DNA from 2 places in the Limnohabitans sp. JirII-29 genome. Region 2 is predicted to be linked to the other one. Evidence: predicted binding sites of a transcription regulator. Region 2 holds the regulator's gene; the other holds the start of a gene.
What was found. Region 2 encodes FNR, which switches genes on or off when oxygen is low (the NO sensors DNR and NnrR bind a similar motif). Its sites were predicted from a motif close to TTGATNNNNATCAA; they were not measured.
Positions count from the first base shown of each region.

Region 1: a site for FNR is predicted at 3,141-3,154, ahead of clpB (ATP-dependent chaperone ClpB). Genes of this name have one in related genera too.

Region 1 covers NZ_NESB01000005.1:180,788-188,531, forward strand. Annotated here, with positions in the region: gene B9Z39_RS10170 (MFS transporter) at 1-360, opposite strand, end outside; gene clpB (ATP-dependent chaperone ClpB) at 455-3,058, opposite strand; gene moaE (molybdopterin synthase catalytic subunit MoaE) at 3,193-3,669, opposite strand; gene moaD (molybdopterin converting factor subunit 1) at 3,672-3,923, opposite strand; gene glp (gephyrin-like molybdotransferase Glp) at 3,920-5,164, opposite strand; gene mobB (molybdopterin-guanine dinucleotide biosynthesis protein B) at 5,161-5,691, opposite strand; gene thrC (threonine synthase) at 5,688-7,121, opposite strand; gene B9Z39_RS10205 (homoserine dehydrogenase) at 7,121-7,744, opposite strand, start outside.
Region 2 covers NZ_NESB01000001.1:181,999-189,742, reverse strand. Annotated here, with positions in the region: gene B9Z39_RS00910 (FAD-binding and (Fe-S)-binding domain-containing protein) at 1-1,530, shown strand, start outside; gene B9Z39_RS00905 (sulfite exporter TauE/SafE family protein) at 1,582-2,301, opposite strand; gene hemN (oxygen-independent coproporphyrinogen III oxidase) at 2,301-3,722, opposite strand; gene fnr (fumarate/nitrate reduction transcriptional regulator Fnr) at 3,811-4,536, shown strand; gene B9Z39_RS00890 (hypothetical protein) at 4,600-4,905, opposite strand; gene B9Z39_RS00885 (FixH family protein) at 4,963-5,241, opposite strand; gene ccoG (cytochrome c oxidase accessory protein CcoG) at 5,246-6,691, opposite strand; gene ccoP (cytochrome-c oxidase, cbb3-type subunit III) at 6,697-7,626, opposite strand; gene B9Z39_RS00870 (cbb3-type cytochrome c oxidase subunit 3) at 7,657-7,744, opposite strand, start outside.

The sequences.
Region 1 (7,744 bases), on a different contig from region 2:
GCTGTTGCCTAAACCGAGCAGTACCGCCACGACCAACAAGGCCGCATAACTGTTCGCCATAGCGGCCAGCAAGCAGGCCAAGACAAAAGCTGTCATGGCAGCAAATAGCACAGGACGCGCGCCAAAGCGGTCAACCACAAACCCAGCTGTGGCCTGGCCCATGCCTGAGACCACAAAAAAGACCGACATCAACAAACCCAATTCAGCGTAACTCAAGCCAAAGGTTTGGATGAAGACGGGGAACATCAAAGGCAGCAATAAATGCGAAAAGTGCGAGCTAGCATGCGCCAAACCAACCAGGCCAATCACAGCAGCGTCATCACGCCAAGGCACGTCGTTAGGGGCAAGGGTGGTGCTCATGATGTCTCAAAAAAATAGCGCAAAGGCAGGATGGGCAGCATCCTAACCTTTGCGCTTGCGCTGAGACGTCGACTGGGGGACAAGCCCCCAAGTTTTAAGTCGCCACTTTGGTGAAAGCAAATTCACCCGGTGCGCGCACCGGATCGACACTGACGGCAATTTCATCTTTAGGACCGAACTTGCCTTCCAGCAAAAGCTTGGACAGCGGGTTCTCAATGCGTTGCTGAATCGCACGCTTGAGAGGACGCGCTCCAAACACTGGATCAAACCCAACCTTGGCCAATTCGGCCAAGGCCGCAGGAGAGACTTGCAGGCCCAAGTCCATCTTGGCCAGACGCTCGGACAGCACCTTGAGCTGGATGTCAGCAATGCGCGCAATGTGCTGCGCATCCAGCGAGTGAAACACCACGGTTTCGTCGATCCGGTTCAAAAACTCAGGACGGAAATGGCTCTTGAGCTCATCCCACACCGCATCTTTGATGTCTTGTGGATCTTGCCCCACCATGCTTTGGATGATCGGTGAGCCAATGTTGGAGGTCATCACAATCACGGTGTTTTTGAAGTCCACGGTACGGCCTTGACCGTCGGTCAAGCGGCCATCGTCGAGTACTTGCAACAAGATGTTGAACACGTCTGGATGGGCTTTTTCCACTTCGTCGAGCAACAACACGCTGTAGGGCTTGCGTCGTACAGCCTCGGTCAAATACCCGCCCTCGTCGTAGCCCACATAACCGGGGGGCGCGCCAATCAAACGACTGACTGAATGCTTCTCCATGAATTCGCTCATGTCGATGCGAATCATGTGGTCTTCGCTGTCAAACAAAAAGCCCGCCAAAGCTTTGCACAACTCGGTCTTGCCCACACCCGTAGGGCCCAGGAACAAGAACGAACCGGTTGGGCGATTGGGGTCGCCCAAACCAGCACGTGACCGGCGAATGGCGTTGGCCACTGCCGTGATGGCCTCTTCTTGGCCCACGACACGCTGGTGCAGCTTGTCCTCCATCTGCAACAGCTTGTCACGCTCACCTTGCATCAATTTAGACACCGGGATACCCGTCGCGCGTGCTACCACTTCAGCAATTTCTTCGGCCCCTACTTGCGTGCGCAGCAAACGATGCGTCCCTGGCTTGGCAGTCTTGCTGCTTTCTTTGGCATTGGCTTCTTTCAGGCGCTTTTCCAGCTCAGGCAACTTGCCGTATTGCAGCTCAGCCACCTTGTTGAAATCGCCCTTGCGGGTGAATTCTTCGATCTGAAAGCGGATGCGGTCAATCTCTTCCTTGACCTGAGCACCACCGTGGGCAGAGGCCTTTTCAGATTTCCAGATTTCTTCAAAGTCGGCGTAATCTTTGCCAAGCTTGGTGATTTCCTCCTCCAGTAAACCCAAGCGCTTTTGAGAAGCCTCGTCTTTTTCTTTGCGCACGGCTTCACGTTCAATCTTGAGTTGAATCAACCGCCGATCGAGCTTATCCATCACTTCGGGCTTGGAGTCGATTTCGATCTTGATCTTGGCGGCAGCCTCATCAATCAAATCAATCGCCTTGTCAGGCAAAAAACGGTCTGTGATATAGCGGTGCGACAACTCGGCCGCAGCAACAATGGCCGGGTCGGTGATCTCCACACCGTGGTGTACTTCGTATTTTTCTTGCAAGCCGCGCAAAATGGCGATGGTGGCCTCCACGGTGGGTTCGCCCACAATGATCTTCTGGAAACGACGCTCCAGGGCTGCATCTTTTTCGATGTACTTGCGGTATTCATCCAGCGTGGTGGCCCCCACACAATGCAGCTCGCCACGTGCCAAAGCAGGCTTGAGCATGTTGCCAGCGTCCATAGCACCTTCGGCTTTCCCCGCCCCCACCATGGTGTGGAGTTCGTCGATGAAGACGATGGTTTGGCCCTCGTCCTTCGCCAATTCTGTGAGCACGCTTTTCAAGCGTTCTTCAAACTCACCTCGGTATTTGGCCCCCGCCAGCAAAGCCGCCATGTCGAGAGACAACACGCGCTTTCCTTTGAGCGAGTCAGGAACTTCACCCGACACAATGCGCTGGGCCAGCCCTTCAACGATGGCCGTTTTGCCGACACCAGGCTCACCAATCAGCACCGGGTTGTTTTTGGTACGGCGCTGCAGCACTTGGATCGCGCGGCGAATTTCATCATCACGGCCAATCACCGGATCGAGCTTGCCGCTGCGAGCGCGCTCGGTCAAATCAACACAGTATTTCTTGAGCGACTCTCGTTGCCCCTCGCTCTCGGCGTTATCGACTTTTTGCCCTCCTCGCACTGCAGTGACTGCGGCTTCCAAGCTTTGACGTGTCAATCCGTTGTCCCGTGCCAGCTTGCCCCAGTCACCTTTGTTGTCACACAGGGCCAGCAAAAACAATTCACTGGCAATGTATTGGTCACCACGTTTGATGGATTCTTTTTCAGCAGCTTGGATAAGCGAGACCAAATCTCGTCCCACCTGCACCTGTTCTTGACCCTGCACTTTGGGCAAGCGATTCATCGCCGTTTCAGCCGCAGCAGCCAAACCTGTGACGTTGGCACCCGCACGCTGTAGCAACGACTTGGGGCCATCGTCTTGGCGCAGCATGGCCACCACCACATGCGAAGGCTCGATATAGGCGTGGTCGTTGCCCAGCGCCAAAGTTTGGGCTTCTGAGAGAGCTTCTTGGAATTTGGTTGTCAGTTTGTCAAGACGCATGAAAACTCCGGAATCGAATATTGAATTGCCTCATAGCTGAGGCTGATCCCTTACATTTCAAGTGAGCGCGACCTAACAAGTGTTGACCTGGGTCAAAGCAGCTGCGTTGAGGGTCGAAAATGACCCGGCCACGCTCAAACAGCGTTGTTGACTTGAATACCCCAGCGTGCCAAAGCTTGGTCGTCGCTAACGCGGGCGTCCACCCAACGTGCGCCTTCAGGTGTGACTTCTTTCTTCCAAAACGGCGCCTGCGTCTTGAGATAGTCCATTAAAAACTCACACGCCTGGAAGCTCATACCTCGGTGTGCTGAAGTCACGGCAACCAGAACAATTTGATCTTGAGGTTGCAACAAGCCCACGCGATGGATCACGCGTGCGGCGTATATGTCAAACCGCTGTTGGGCTTGAGCCAACATAGCCTCGATGGCTTTTTCGGTCATGCCGGGGTAATGCTCCAACTCCATGCTGGAGACTTGACTGCCCTCGTTGCGTTCGCGAACCGTGCCAACAAAACTGCACACAGCACCAACGCGGGCATCACCTTGTCGCAAAGCAGCCAACTCTTGACTGACGTCAAAGTCTTGGGTTTGGATGGAGACCGTCATCGACATCTTCAACCACCCGTCACCGGAGGAAAAAATGCCACCTCGCAGCCATCGGTCAAAGCAACCGAAGCCTCACACAAGTCTTGGTTGAGCGCCATGCGCACCGCACGGCCCGGGGCCAGCACATCGGCATACGCACCGCCTCGGGCGATCAACTCTGCACGCAAATCCGCCAGCGTAGCGGCCTGAGTTTGAACGGCTTCGCTGCCATGCCCCACAGCTTCACGGATGGATGCGAAATAGCGCACAGTCAAGTTCATGCCAACCACTCCGTAAACGAAATGAAACTCACCGTGTCTCCTGGCGCAATGGTTTGCCCGGCGGGGTTATCTACCACGCCATCCCCCCAAACAGCCGACGTGAGCACGCCTGAGCTTTGATTCGCAAACAAATCCAAACCACCTCGTGCGTTGCGTCGCACACGCAAGAATTCGCGTCGCTTGTCGGCACGGGGCCAGTCGAAATGTGCCGTCAACTCAGTGCGAGCAATCTCGGTCTGTCTGACACCTTGCAAGGCCAACACAAACGGACGAACCAATAGCAAGAATGTGACAAAACTCGACACCGGGTTACCCGGCAAACCCATGAAATGACACGCCCCTGATGCGCGATCTGTGCGGTTGACCTGGCCATAAGCGAACGGCTTACCAGGTTTGATGGCGAGTTGCCACAGGTTCAAGGTGCCCAGTGCTTGCACGGCGGGTTTGATGTGGTCTTCCTCTCCGACTGACACACCACCACTGGTCAAAATCAGGTCGTGGTGGCTGGCTGCATCACGCAGCGCCTGAAGGGTGGCTTCACGTTGGTCGGGCACGATGCCAAGGTCCGTCACGTCACAGCCCAAGCGTTGCAGCATGGCACGTAAAAAGAAACGGTTGGAGTTGTAAATTGCGCCTGGTGGCATGGCATCAGGCGCCACATCACCCGGCATGACCAACTCGTCACCCGTAGAAAATAAAGCCACGCGCGGACGGGGCGCCACCTGCAATTGGGCCAAACCAATGCTGGCGGCCAGGCCCAACGAAGCGGGTGTGAGTCGGTCCCCCGCAGCCAACACCTTGGCGCCGCGCGTGACATCCTCACCCGAGCGGCGAATCCATTGTCCGATCGGCACCCTCTTGAGCACCTTCACCTGTGATGGCTCCACCGCTTCACAGTCTTCCTGCATCACCACCGCGTCTGCACCTTCTGGAATGGGGGCACCGGTGAAGATGCGGGCAGCTTCACCTGCCCCCAAAGGCGTACCGTGAGAGCCCGCAGGGATGCGCTGTGTCACACGCAGCAACGCACCAGCCTGAACGCAGTCGGCCACTCGCACGGCATAGCCATCCATGGAGCTGTTGTCTTGCGGTGGCACTTGCAAGGCAGACGTCACATCTTGCGCCAGCACCCGACCATCGGCCTCGAAGGTCGAGACCGACTGCACACCTGGCAAAGGCTGGGCGTGCGCCAGCAATTGAGGCAGGGCTTCATCCAGAGACAACAAGGCAGGTCGGGTCATAACAGAGGTGGGTTGTAGTCGAAGCGGTCTTGGTTAGCCATCAACCAATCACAGACCGCCTCGGGGTCGTTCAAATCTAGCACAGGGCGCTGCGTGGCCTCGGGCAAAGCCTCGGGCGAATCGGTGGCAATGGCGACCACAAAATCATCTTCTGGATAGCGCACGGGTTGGCCCGACGCTTGACGCCATACCTCGACTTTTTGCACATCGCTGCGCTTGAAGCCTTCAACCAGCACCCAGTCCACGCCGTCATAGACCTCGGCCAACAAATGGTGAACAGAAAGCTGCGCCGGTTGCTCAAACTCGCGCTGTAAAACCAATCGACGGTGCGAAGCCACTACCACCTCAAAAGCACCGGCTTCGCGATGCCGCCAGCTGTCTTTTCCTGGATGGTCGATGTCAAAGTCATGGTGCGCATGCTTGACCACAGAAACTCGCAAGCCACGCAGACGCATGACGCCAATCATTTGTTCCACCAAGGTGGTTTTTCCAGACCCGGAAAAACCGGCAAAGGCCACCACTTTCATGCGTGATCGCAATGTTGGGTGATGTAGGCCTTGACTTGGGTCACATCGGCAGGCATCACCTGCACGCGACGTGGAAGGCTTTCTATGCCTTCAAACTTGGCTGGGCAATCAGGCTCGCGGTTCAAAGCCTCTACGATGGTGGCTGCAAACTTGATCGGCAATGCAGTTTCAAGCACCACCATCGGGACACCCGCTTGCATGTGCTCACGTGCTACTTTGATGCCGTCTGCCGTGTGGGTATCCACCATTTGTCCAAAGGACTGGTAGACCGAACGAATGGTCTGCAAACGATCTTCATGGGTGCTCTTGCCACTGACAAAACCGTAGCGCGTTGCGGCTTGTGCAAATTGCGGATCTGCACTTAGGTCAAATCGGCCCTGCGCGGAAAGTTCGGCACCGAACAAGCTGTTGACCCGGGTGCCATCACGCGCCAGCAAATCGAACACAAAGCGCTCGAAATTGCTGGCTTTGGAAATGTCCATCGAAGGACTCGACGTCTCATGTGTGTCGGCGCTGCCGCGTACTCGGTAGACACCAGTTCGGAAAAACTCATCGAGCACGTCGTTTTCGTTGGTCGCCACCACCAGTTGGGCGATGGGCAGGCCCATCATGCGTGCAACATGACCGGCACACACATTGCCAAAATTACCGCTCGGTACGGTGAAGCTCACGCGTTGGGCGTTGTCTGTGGTGACTTGAAAGTACCCCGCAAAGTAGTACACCACCTGCGCCAGCAAGCGGGCCCAGTTGATGGAGTTGACGGTGCCGATTTTGTATTTGCTCTTGAATTCAAGATCGTTGGACACAGCCTTGACCAAGTCTTGGCAATCGTCGAACACACCCTCAATCGCGATGTTGTGGATGTTGTCGTCGAGCAGGCTGAACATTTGCGCCTGCTGGAATGGACTCATGCGCCCATGAGGGCTGGTCATGAACACCCGCACACCGCGTTTGCCGCGCATGGCGTATTCGGCTGCGCTGCCAGTGTCACCACTGGTCGCACCAAAAATATTGAGCTCCTCGCCACGTCGTGCCAATTCGTACTCAAACAAATTACCCAGCAGCTGCATAGCCATGTCTTTGAAGGCTAACGTGGGTCCGTTGGACAAGGCCTCAACAAACAAACCAGGCTCGAGCGCGCGCACCGGCACAATCGCCGCCGTGCCAAACACCTCTTGGGTGTATGTCTTAACGCACAAGGCTTTCAGGTCATCGGCGGGAATGTCGTCGATGTAGAGCGACAGCACTTCAAAGGCAAGGCTGGCATAGCCTTGGTGTGCGTAGACGTTGCGCAGGCGTGCCAGCGCATCTGGCGTCACTTGAGGGTAATGGTCGGGCAAATACAAGCCCCCGTCTGGGGCCAAGCCTTCCAACAAGATTTCACAAAAACGCTTGCGCTCGGGATGACCGCGTGTCGACAGGTATTGCATCAGTTCAGCTCTTCTTTGCGGATGCGGGTGATCGGTGCCAACACCGTGCTGAGTTGTTGCATCTCAGCCATGGCTTGGTTCATCTTCGCCTCAGGGCAATCGTGGGTCAGGATGATCAAATCAGTGTGGCTCTCACCTTCACCGGCTTCGCGCTGAAGCACGGCATCAATGCTGATGTTGGCCGTCGCCAAAATTCCCGTGACCTTGGCCAAAACCCCTGCTTGATCGGCCACACGCAGGCGCAAGTAGTAGCTGGTCACCACCTGCTCCATCGACAGCACGGGCAAATCGCTCATCGCATCAGGTTGGAAAGCCAGGTGCGGCACACGGTTGAGTGGGTCCACGGTATGCAAACGCGTGATGTCCACCAAATCGGCAATTACGGCACTGGCGGTGGGTTCACTGCCCGCGCCTTTGCCGTAATACAAGGTGGTACCCACGGCATCGGCTTGCACCATGACGGCGTTCATCGCCCCCTCCACATTGGCAATCAAGCGTTTGGCGGGCACCAGGCAAGGGTGCACACGCAGCTCAATGCCAAGTTCTGTGCGCTTGGAAATACCCAACAGCTTGATGCGGTAGCCCAGTTGTTCGGCATAGCGAATGTCTTGTGATTCGAGTTT
Region 2 (7,744 bases):
GAAGCCCTGGGGCAGATCAAACAAGCACTCGACCCGCTGCACCTGTTATCGCCCCAACGCGTGGTCAACCCACCCAAGATGGACGACACAACCCTGATGCGTTATGGCCAACCCAACGGCATGCCCTACCAAGTCATCCCCATCCAAACCGCACTCGACTGGAGCGCCTGGAACGTCCACAACGACCCCGCCACCGAACAAACCACCGCACCCGGCACCGGCGGTGACCCGGCGCTGGGATTCGCCAAAGCAGTGGAGATGTGCAACAACAACGGCACCTGCCGCAAGTTCGATGCGGGCACCATGTGCCCGAGTTACCGTGTGACGCGTGACGAACAGCACCTCACCCGTGGACGCGCCAACACCTTGCGTTTGGCACTGAGCGGGCAACTCGGCACCGATGCGCTGACCAGCGAAGAACTGCTTCAAACCATGGACCTGTGTGTGGGCTGCAAAGGTTGCAAACGCGACTGCCCCACCGGCGTGGACATGGCACGCATGAAGATCGAAACCTTGCACCAATACAAGCGCTACCACGGCCACACGCTCAAAGACCGCTTGATTGGATTTTTGCCGCGCTACGCCAAACACGCAGCACGTTGGTCAGGCCTGTTGAACTTGCGCAACCGCGTGCCACTGTTGGCCAAACTGGCCCAAAGCCTCACAGGTCTGTCTGCCGAGCGCAGTTGGCCCACTTGGCAGCGTGATCACTTTTTCAACCGCAGCACCTTGGGTTCAACCGCCGAAGAAGTGCTGATTGCCCCCAAGCCCGTGGTCCTGTTTGTGGACACCTTCAACGGCTACTTCGAATCTGACAACGCACGTGCTGCCATGCGCGTGTTGCAAGCCGCAGGCTACCAAGTGCACGTGGCGTCCAAGACTCGGCAAGGTCATGGCAGTGACCAAGGCCATCTGTGTTGTGGCCGTACCTTTCTGGCCAATGGCATGGTAGACCAGGCGCGTGAACATGCGCAAGAGCTGCTCAACGCATTGCTGCCATTCGCCAAGCGGGGCATTCCCATCGTCGGCTTAGAGCCCTCATGCCTGCTGACCTTGCGGGACGAAGCCCTGGTGCTGGGCCTGGGTGAAGTGGCGCACAAGGTGAGCGAACAAGCCATGTTGTTCGAAGAGTTTTTGGCGCGCGAAGCGCAAGCCGGACGGCTCGATGCACTCAAATCAAAGCTTGAGCCCACGCGTCAACCCATCTTGCTGCACGGCCACTGTCACCAAAAAGCGTTTGGGCTGATGCCACCCGTGTTGGAAGTGATCCGTCTGATTCCCGGTGCCAAACCTCAGCTGATCGAGAGCAGTTGCTGCGGCATGGCCGGCAGCTTTGGCTACGAGGCCTCCCACTTAGAAGTCTCAAAGGCCATGGCCGAGTTGAGTTTGTTGCCTGCGGTGCGTGCCGAACCCGACGCCTTGGTGGTGGCCGATGGCACGAGCTGTCGCCACCAAATTGCCGATGGCGCACAACGCCAAGCGGTGCACGTGGCCAAGCTATTGAGTGACCACCTCAAGCACCATGCCTGAAGGTGCGCGGGTCCGAGGGTGCTAAGGCACACAAGGACTGTGTGCCGCTGGTTATTGAGGCACCAAGCACCACGGCGCTTGGTACTCCACCAAGCCCATCCACAGCGCCCAGCCTGAACTGGCCATCAAGGCAGCACCCGCCAAGCGCACACCCCAGGCACCGCTGTTGTCACCCGCAGGCTTGAAGCCGCGCAAGCGCAGCCACAGCCAGGGCCCCAGGGTCAACACCACCGCACTGCCAAAGGCAAACAAGGCCATCACGCCAGCGCCTTCCCAAGGGCTGTTGCTCAAAGCGGCCACCAACAAGGCGCCGTAGAGCAAGCCACAAGGCATCAACGCCCACAACATGCCCAGCAGCATGGGGCCACCGCGTTGTAGCTTCAGGTGCGCGGTCATGGCCTGCACCTTGCGCCACACACCGCGGCCCACACCGTCTAGCCACAGCGGTTGCTCAGCGCGCCACAACAGCAGGCCACCGATCAAAAAAGCAAGGATATGAAACAAGGTCCAGACCGGGCGAAACACGGCCGACTGGGTGGTGAGCCAGCCCACCCCTTGCATGGTGGAAGCAGCCAATGCCCCTAAGGTGCTGTAACCCACGATGCGCCCCATTTGAAACAGCAGCATGGCGCGGGTGTCGCGCCCAGGGCCCACGCCTTGCTTTTGTGCGGCCCGCCCAATGCCAGCACACGCAGCGCCACACATGGCCAAGCAGTGTGGCCCGCCCGCCAGCCCCATCAGGAGTGCGGTGAGGGCCAAAGTAGAGTTCATCAGATGATTTTAGAGAAGCGCGCGCGGGTTCGGTCAGCTTGCAAATATTTGTCAAACACCATGGCCACGCCACGTACGAAAAACCAACCCAACTCGGTGACCTGAATGCCATTGCCATCCAGCGTGACCAAGCCCTGCGCTTGCATGTCCGCCAAGGTTTGAAGCTCGGTGGCGAAGTACTTTTTGAAATCCAGCAAATGCGCCACTTCGACCGACTCAAACAGGACATGGCCTTGGCACATCAAAGCCATGATGATGGTGCGGCGTACCAAATCGTCGCGAGACAAAGCCAAGCCGCGTTCTACTGGCAAACGCCCTTGGTCAAGCAGGTCGTAGTAAGCCTCTAAGGTTTTGACGTTTTGGCTGAACGTGGCCCCCACATGGCCAATGGCGGAGACACCCAGCGCGATCAAGTCGCAATCGGGCTGCGTGCTGTAGCCCTGGAAATTGCGGTGCAAGCGACCTTGGCGTTTGGCCACGGCCAAGGCATCGTTGGGCAAAGCAAAGTGGTCCATGCCCACGTACACATAGCCCGCGCCCATGAGCACACGCAATGCACTGGAGAGCATGACCAACTTGGCGCTGGCAGGCGGCAAGTCTTGGCTGTGAATGCGCCGCTGCGGTTTGAAGCGTTCTGGCAAATGCGCATAGCCATACAAAGCAATGCGGTCAGGGCGCAAGTCCACCACTTGGGCCAGAGTGCGTTCAAAAGTCTCAGGCGTCTGCATGGGCAGGCCGTAAATCAAGTCGATGTTGACCGAGTCAAAGCCCAGTGCGCGGGACGCGGCCACCAAGTCAAACACCTGCTGTGCAGGCTGAATGCGGTGCACGGCTTTTTGCACGTCGGGGTCAAAGTCTTGCACGCCAAAGCTCAGACGGTTGAAGCCCAGCAACGCCAAGGTGTTCAAACGCTCGGCGGTCACGGTACGCGGGTCAACCTCGATGGAGTATTCGCCACCGGGCGCAAATTCAAAATTGCGGCGCAACATGGCCATCAACGCGCGCAGCTCGTCATCGCTCAAAAACGTGGGGCTGCCGCCACCCAGGTGCAGTTGTGACACCGTTTGGCCTGCGCCTAAGTGCGCCACATTCAAAGCCACCTCGCGCTCCAGGTAGCGCAAATACTCAGCACCCCGCTCATGGTGTTTGGTGATGATCTTGTTGCAGGCACAGTAGTAACACAGCGCCTCACAAAACGGGATGTGGATGTACAAGGACAGCGGATAGGCTTTGACCGCCACGCCTTCGCGACGCTGTTGCAGCGCCTGCAAATAATCGCTCTCGCCAAAGGCCTCGACAAACCGATCGGCGGTGGGGTAGGAGGTGTAGCGTGGGCCTGCCACGTCGTAGCGACGCAGTAGATCTGGGCTCATCACATCGACAGGTCTTGAAGCCAGGTTGTTGGTTTGAGGAGAGGTCATCGATGGTTATCCTTTTCAGGAGGATAATGTGCCCATAAGTTGACTGACACACTTTGACCTGTATCAACTCACTGTTTTATCCCACCCTATGAGTATCCCTAGCATCAAAGTCGCTTGCTCCAACTGCAACTTGCGCGAGCTGTGTATGCCTTTGGGTCTGTCTGACGACGAACTCAATCGCATCGATGACATCGTGGCCATCCGCCGACGTGTGCCCCGTGGCGAAAGCTTGTTCAGGAATGGTGAAAAGTTCAACGCGCTCTACGCCATTCGTACCGGCTTCTTCAAAACCTGTGTCTCCTCAGAAGATGGTCGTGACCAAGTGACGGGCTTTCAGATGGCGGGCGAAATCATTGGCTTGGATGGCATCGTCAGCGACCTGCACACCTGTGATGCCGTGGCGCTGGAAGATGCCGAAGTGTGTGTGATGCCTTTTGACCGCATCGAAGAACTGTCGCGCGACATCAATGCCTTGCAGCGTCATGTGCACAAAATCATGAGCCGCGAAATCGTGCGCGAACACGGCGTGATGTTGCTGTTGGGCAGCATGCGCGCTGAAGAACGCTTGGCGGCCTTTTTGTTGAACTTGGTGCAACGCTTGCATGCACGTGGGTTTTCGCAATCCGAGTTGATTTTGCGTATGACGCGCGAGGAAATTGGCAGCTATTTGGGGCTCAAACTTGAAACCGTGAGCCGCACGTTTTCAAAATTTGCCGACGAAGGCATTGTCGAAGTGAAGCAGCGTCATGTGCGCATCTTGAACACCGAAGCCCTCAAGCTGTTGGTCAACGCACAAACGTGCCAGCCCACTTAAGCGCTTGCGCCCCAAACAAAAGGCCTGCTGATGCAGGCCTTTTGTTTGGAGTAAATCAAGTGTTCAAACAGGTTGCTCGCAGCAGGATTCTTGTTTAGGACATCCATCGGGCCGCTCGGTAGGGACCATCGGGCAACGGTTGGTTTCAAACGGAGACATGGACAACAAGGTGGTCAGCGCACTGGACCCTGCGGTGATGATCCAAAAGGCGAAAAAAGACAGGGTGTAAATGCCTTGACGCGACATCTCAACAGGTTGTCCGAACCATTGCATGTCTTGGGGGTCAAACATGGCAAACACCACGACTTCCAAAACACCTGCCACCAAAAAGGCGGGCCATACGATCCACATCATGCGTTGTGCCAACATCAAAATTCTCCTTGTTAGGAACTCGTCATCAGTGTAGGCCCGCTTGATGGTTTTCCATCATGGGGTTTTCGTGGGCATCTGCGCTTTTGGCGTCGCCACGTGGTTGCGCGCTTGCATGGCTGGCATCATCTGCTGCGCTTGTTCAGCTAGGGTTTTGTTGATGTTCAGGCCTTGGCGGTAATAGTCCTCAGCCACCACCGGATCAGGAATGCGGATGGCGATGGCCAAGGTCACGAACCCAGCCACCACGACCACCGCTGGCCCTGCAATGATGAGCCACACATGGCCGTACTTCCACCAAGGTTGCGTGTCGTGTTGTTGTTTCAATGCAGTCATAGGATTACCTCGGCACAATGAACACTGACTTCTCGACCACCGATTGGCCAGACTCCTGTGCTTGAATTTCAAACTCGATTTTGTGAGATCCAGCCTCAGCAGAACCATACGGGATATCGGCGCGCAACACAATCCAGCGAGCTTGAGCGGGTGCAACGACCACATCGGTTTCAGTTTCAATGCGTAGCTGTGGCAAACCTTTGACCGTCAAGTGGTAGGTCTGTTCAGACTCTGCTGCATTCATGATTTGCAGGCGATAGACGTTCTCTAAAGTGCCGTACTCGGTGATACGCGCCAGCGACGCGCGGTCGCGCACCACATCCACCTTGAACGGTGTACGCATGCTCAACGACACCAGCAAGCCCACCACCAACGCCACCAGGATCATGGTGTAGATCTGCACACGGGGACGCAACAAACGCATCCACATCTGACGTGGCGTCCATTTGTTTTCCATCGCGTTTTGTGTGGTGTAACGAATCAGGCCTTTGGCATAGCCCATCTTGTCCATCACGGTGTCGCAGACATCGGCGCACGCACCACAACCAATGCACTCGTACTGCAAGCCCTGGCGAATATCAATGCCCGTCGGGCATACCTGCACACACAAAGAGCAATCCACACAAGAACCTAAGTTGAGCGTGCCCAAATCGGCTTTGCGTGAGCGTGGGCCACGGGGTTCGCCCCGTTCGGTGTCATACGTGACGATCAAGGTGTCATGGTCAAACATGGCGCTTTGAAAGCGTGCATAAGGACACATGTATTTGCACACTTGCTCACGCATGAAACCCGCGTTGCCGTAGGTGGCAAAAGCGTAGAAAAACACCCAAAAGAGTTCCCATGAACTCATGTGGCTCAAAAAGAATTCCATGGCCAACTCACGAATCGGCGTGAAGTAGCCTACAAAGGTGAAGCCGGTCCAGATGGAAAAGAAAATCCAGATCAGGTGCTTGTACCACTTCTTCACCAGCTTTTCGAGCGAGAACTCGGCATCGTCCAAGCGCATGCGGGCTGAGCGATCACCTTCGATTTTTCGCTCAATCCATAAAAATATTTCGCTGTACACAGTTTGTGGACAGGCATAACCACACCACAAACGGCCCGCCACGGCAGTGAACAAAAACAGCGACAAGGCTGAGATCACCAACAAGCCGGTGAGGTAAATGAAGTCTTGTGGGTACAAGACCAAACCAAAGATATAAAACCTGCGCGAGGCCAGATCAAACAACACCGCCTGACGCGTGCCCCATTCAAGCCAGGGCAGACCGTAAAAAAGCAACTGGGTCAGGACCACCAAGATCCAACGCCAATAGGCAAAGATGCCTTCGACAGAACGGGGGTAGATTTTTTGGCTGGCCGCATAAAGCGAGACCATCGCCTCGTCCTCTGAGCCCGAAGGCTCAGGAACGATGGGGATGGTCTTGCGCTGCTGGGTGTCGTCAGAATTCAAAACAATTACTTCGCAGCAGCAGGTGTTTCAGGTTTGTTTGACATGCCCCACACATAAGCGGTCAGCACATGGATTTGGGATTCGGTCAAACGGCCCTCTTGAGCTGGCATTTGGTTGACCTTGCCACCATTGATCATGGCCGTGATGGCTTCTTCACCCCAGCCATGCAACCAGATCTTGTCGGTCAAGTTGGCAGAGCCCAAGGCTTGGTTGCCTTTGCCGTCCATGCCGTGACAGGCCGCGCAAGCACCAAACTTGGATTTACCCAACGAAGCACGCACCGAGTCATGCGGGCTGCCCGACAAGCTCAACACATAGTGCGACACGTTACGAATGTCCTCTGGTGTACCCACCGCAGCGCCCATCGGTGGCATTTGACCAATACGACCTTTGGTGATGGTCTCCTTGATCTTGTCAGGAGTGCCACCGTGCAGCCAGTCACCGTCGGTCAAGTTGGGGAAGCTCTTGGAACCGCGTGCATCAGAGCCGTGACACTGCGCACAGTTGTTCATGAACAAGCGTTCGCCCACCGCCATGGCTTTGGGGTCACCGGCCAATTGCTCAGGAGGCTGGGCTGTGAAAGCCGCATACAAGGGCTCCAACTCTTGGTTGGCTTTGGCCACCTCAGCGTCATACTGACCTTGCGACGACCAACCCAATTTGCCAGCAAAGCTGCCCAAGCCTGGGTAAGCCACGCCATACACCACCGCAAACACAATGGTGATGATGAACAGCCACAGCCACCAACGGGGCAATGGGTTGTTCATTTCGCGCAGGGTTTCATCCCACACGTGACCGGTGGTGCCGTCTTGCGTGTTGTGCGAAGAGACTTTGACTTTGGACGAGAACCACAGCAAAGCGGCGCAGTACACGATGCCCAAGATCGAGATGACGGCCACAAAAAGCGACCAAAAATTACTGGTGAAATCACTCATGATTCGATTCCTTTACACAGGCACTCAGGCCTAGTCTTGATCGAACGGCAACTGGGCAGCTGCGTCGAAATCTGTTTGGTTGCGCCGAGAAAAAGCCCACACCAAGATGCCAATGAAA